Regions from separate parts of the Alteromonas fortis genome, predicted to be linked through region 1. Evidence: predicted binding sites of a transcription regulator. Region 1 holds the regulator's gene; the other holds the start of a gene.
The links. The regulator FNR, encoded in region 1, switches genes on or off when oxygen is low (the NO sensors DNR and NnrR bind a similar motif). The targets are predictions, from matches to a motif close to TTGATCTAGATCAA.
Positions count from the first base shown of each region.

Region 2: a site for FNR is predicted at 1,215-1,228, ahead of ccoG (cytochrome c oxidase accessory protein CcoG). Genes of this name have one in related genera too.

Region 1 covers NZ_LR812090.1:2,379,044-2,381,454, reverse strand. The annotation lists gene uspE (universal stress protein UspE) at 1-519, opposite strand, end outside; gene fnr (fumarate/nitrate reduction transcriptional regulator Fnr) at 812-1,552, opposite strand; gene PCAR9_RS10210 (sulfite exporter TauE/SafE family protein) at 1,598-2,257, opposite strand; gene ccoS (cbb3-type cytochrome oxidase assembly protein CcoS) at 2,244-2,411, opposite strand, start outside.
Region 2 covers NZ_LR812090.1:687,533-689,943, forward strand. The annotation lists gene ccoG (cytochrome c oxidase accessory protein CcoG) at 1-1,151, opposite strand, end outside; gene PCAR9_RS03115 (hypothetical protein) at 1,633-1,998, shown strand; gene PCAR9_RS03120 (DUF3016 domain-containing protein) at 2,117-2,411, shown strand, end outside.

The DNA.
Region 1 (2,411 bases):
CTTGTCGTTTAGTGCAGCGTGTTCATCATCTTCGCTCCCTACGTTCACTGCAGCAATGATTTCACCGCCTTCTGGCCAATCATGTTCTTTCACGAGTAGAACAGGGCGAGGGCATTTGCGCATTAAGTGCCAGTCCGTAGGTGTAAAGATCACTGAGGCAAGGTCGTCATGTTTTTTAGTAGCTTTTACTACTAAGTCGATTTGGTTATTAAGGGCGTAATAAATAATCGACTCATAAGCACGGTTGTTCCACTCAACCACAATATCGGTCTCTGAAAAGCCTTGTTCTTTTAGCTGGGCAGATAGCCATTTGGCGTGTTCTTTTGTAACGGCATCGCGCATTGATTCACGTTCGTCGGGGCTAAGCATGGTTGTCATATCGTAAGACAAATCATATACCACCATCATAGCGGTAACCGTGGCGCCGGTTTTTGATGCAAGTTCATAGGCACGGCTTAGGGCAGGCTGGTTGTCGCGTTCCGCGTCCACCACGGCAAGAATTCGTTTACACTCAATCATAACGTCTCCTCAACTACAAAGCTTTGTATGGCTGTCGACATCGATATTTTTTCAAAACAGTTTATAAAAACCATTTACATTAACTATAAACGACATTTAAAAAAACGTGAGTTGTTTTGGATCAAGGCGTAAATAATTCGTTGATAAACAAAAAAGGCTACACTGAATTTTACGGGAGCTTTCATGCTCAATGGATGGATATTGTGTAACTCACTAAGGGAATACAGTGAAATTTTAAAGATTAAAACTAAAAAGCGCGCATGTAGCGCGCTTAAGATAAAAGAAGAATAAATTAACCGTTACAAACTACGCTAGGGCCATTTAACGCCTCTAGCTTGGTATTTAACCGGTCAAAATCCAAAATAGAGATCAATTTACCGTCTACCTTGATAATGTTTTCCTTCTGAAAACGACTTAATAGACGGCTAATGGTTTCTATCGTTAAGCCTAAATAGTTGCCGATTTCGTTTCGGGTCATAGTTAGGTGAAACTCTCTGTGCGAAAAGCCACGCTCTTCAAAACGCTGGGAAAGGTGTGATATAAAATACAGCAAACGCTCTTCAGCAGTACGCTTGTTTAAAAGCATGATCATGTCGTGATCTTGTTTTATCTCAGCGCTCATAAAGCTCATGATCTGATGGCGTAGTTTGGGAAATTGAACCGACATTTCATCAAGTGTGTCATAAGGCAGTTCACACACCATGGCGGTTTCTAGCGCAGAAGTGTAACTTTGATGCTTACTTTCACGCAGGGCATCAAAACCAATAATATCACCCGGGAAGTGGAAGCCGGTGATTTGCTCTTCACCTTCTTGATTAGTTACAAATGATTTAAAAGAACCTGTTCTTACCGCAAAAAGGGAACGAAATTTATCGCCAGTTTGAATGAGCGTATCGCCTTTATGAAGCGGCTTTTTGCGCTCGATTATATCGTCAAGAGATTCAATTTCTGTTTTGTTTAGTGCAACGGGTAAACACAGGTGACTAAAGCTACAGTTTTGACAGTGAATAGAAAATTGGCTTCCTTTGCTCATAATGCTTGCTCTTATAAAGACCCCACGACAATAATACACCTATTTTTAAACGATTGCGCCATGAATAAGATAGGCTGCATATATGGCCATTATTACTGCGATGAGTTGTCTAACGTGACTGTTTTGAAAACTACTAACAATATACTGACTGCCTGCACTTGCTGCGAGTAGCGTTGGCAAAGTACCTAAACCGAAGAAAAACATCACGGCGGCGCCTTGTACTGCATTGCCCGCAGCCAAAGACCAAGTAAGTGTTGAATACACTAATCCACAAGGTAACCAGCCCCAGATAAACCCATAAGGGATAGCGCTAAAAGGGGTTTTGAACGGTAAAAAACGCTTAGATAATGGCTGCAGTTTAGAAAACAATCCTTTTCCAGCGTTTTCCAATACCGTTAAACCCGTCCACCATTTACCTAAATAACAGGCTAGCAACAACAGCATAAGGCCGCTAAGCAAAGATAGGGCATAGTTGGCAAGGGGCACGTAGTCGGCGGCTATTTTTCCAAGCGCCCCAGTTAGCGCGCCAGCGATGGTGTAGCTTGCTATACGTCCTATATTGTAGGCTAGGGTATAGGGTAATGCTGAAGCACCTTTTGGTGACACCATTCTTAGCGCTGCCACTATACCCCCGCACATGCCCACGCAGTGAACACCGCCAGCTAAGCCGATAAGAAAGGCTGAGAAATAATTAATCCCCTCCATGCGACTCTTGGCTTTTATCTACTTTACTATCCTGAAATTGCTTGCGTTGCTCAGCGAGCTTTTTTTCCTCAGGCGGAAGGTCATCATCAAACAAAATACTGTAACCCTGACGGTCTAAATCTTCAAACTGATTGGTTTTAACCGCCCAGAAGAA
Region 2 (2,411 bases), 1.7 Mb from region 1:
TTGGTCTCGCGGTACAATGAGTTTCTATCGCGGATGATGTCGACTTCGGTTGGACTGCGCATCCAAATATTGGCAAACAACAAACCCGTCATAACCAAAAGAACGACAAAGTAGCCAATTAGCTTAGGACGAAAAACGTGAGTCTTGCCGCCCGCGAGCTCTTCTTCTGAGGTAAAGCTTATCAAGCCTTTTGGATAGCCCATTTTATCCATAACGCCGTTACAGGCATCAACACAGGCACCGCAGTTGATGCATTCGTATTGAAGGCCGTTGCGAATATCAATTCCAGTTGGGCAGACTTGAACACACAAATTACAGTCGATGCAGTCACCTAAGCCTTTTTCCTGTACCTGTTCGTGACTGAGCTTTCGAGGGCGTGGGCCGCGTTGTTCGCCACGTTTTGCATCGTAAGATACGGTGAAAGTATCTTTGTCGAACATGGCAGATTGGAATCGTGCATAAGGACAAATGTGCGTGCACATAATTTCACGCATATAGCCTGCATTTCCGTAAGTACAAACTGCAAAAAAGATAACCGAGAAACCCGCCCAGAAGCTGGTGTCAAATGTCACGAAGTCAACAAACAGGGCATCGATGGGGGTGAAGTAGCCAACAAAGGTTAGCGCAGTTAATAGTGCTACCAAAACCCAAGCAGTATGCTTTGCCGTTTTACGCAAAAATTTGTCAGTATCCATTTTGCGCGCATCAAGGGCTATACGCTTGTTTCGTGGGCCTTCGAACTTTTCTTCAAACCAAGTGTATATATATACCCATGTAGTTTGTGGGCACATAAAGCCACACCACACTCTGCCAGCGAAGGTAGTGACAAAAAACAAAGCGAAAGCGGAAACAATAAATATATAAGCCAGTAAGGTAAGGTCTTGAGGCCACAAAGTAAGAGAGAAAATAGTAAAACGTTGTTCGCCAATATCAAGTAATACTGCCTGATGGCCGTTGTACTGAATCCACGGAATAATGGCAAAAAGAGCTAAAAAGAAAAGACCAAAGAAACGCCTAAACGTTTCCAAAGGGCCCTTTACGGCGCGCACATAAATACGGCTACGGGAATCGTGTCGTTTACCCTCTGTGGCTCCTTTGGGCTTATGTACTTTTACCGGTGTAACGTTTTTGACCGGTATTTGTTCATTCATAGCTTAACCTTATGTGACGTAACAAACTGCCTGTGCAGTATAACTGCGTTCAACACGTCATATTTAATATAGATCAATAATGCGGCGTATGGTCTACCTTTTTAAACTTTCAGTCAATACTGAAAGTTCAGAAAGTAACATGGGTAGGTAGTTATTTTTCTTTGGCTTTAAGACATTTTGTAAATTTCTGCATACAGCGACATAGCTAACGGGCAGAAAATTGAGTAAATGGTAGGCCCGAAAAATTGTTGGTTGAAAAAGTATACAAGTTATACCTTAGTATAAACTATTGTGTTTACAGCAAGTTAGATAACACACTACCATGAAGCGCAATTATATGGCCAATAAGTATCCAAATCATGTACAGTGAACCTTGTTGTAATACAAATTAGTAAAGCATTTATTAGGTACATTGTTGGTGAAAGGTGCACAAAGTAGGCGCCACTCGTTGTAAACCCCTATCAAAGTTAGCTGAGAAGTTATGTTACGGTTCTTTATTATCGCTGCGGAAATTATTGTTTTGGTAATAGTGCTGCGCTCTCCTTTTGTTCAGTATCTATTTGAAGATATCCAAAACTCTGTTTCTGACTGGCTGGTGACCATTGCTACGCTTCCAGAGCGAAAAGAATTACGTAGTTTGCAAGATAAAATAAATATTGAATTAAGCCCTTTAAAACCTTATCAGCAAAGTTACGTCAAACAAATTACTGCCGATGCTGCGAGCGTAAAACGCTTCCATCACATTTATTGTGAAAACGACGATATAAACCCTAACTTTACGGGAACTAAACGCGCAAAACTGTGCCTAATTGTTAAGCAGTCTCCGGTTATGCAAGTTTCAAAGTGACATTAGCGTTTTACGTAAGAAAAAGTTGAACCTAAAACTTTTCTAATGTTTTTTTGATTAATAACTTTCCCAACGCTTGCTAACTTAAGGTTAAACGACTGAATTTAGGAGCATGAAAGTGAATAAACTACGAACTTTTTCTTGTTTAAGTTGCGCCGCAGCCGTAGGGGCTCTTGTTGTTTTTGCGCCAACTCAAGCCGCTGAGGTAGAGATAACATGGGAAGAGCCAGAGTCTTACAGTGACGTCAGGCCAGCCAATGAATCTCGTAAACGCTTTCGTGAGCGAACCTTAAAAGACTTGGAAGAGCACATTACGGAATTAGCAAGCGACTTACCCGAATCACAGGTTCTATCGATGACAGTGACAAACGTTGATTTGGCCGGTCAAGTTTGGCCTAGCCAGTTTGTAGGTT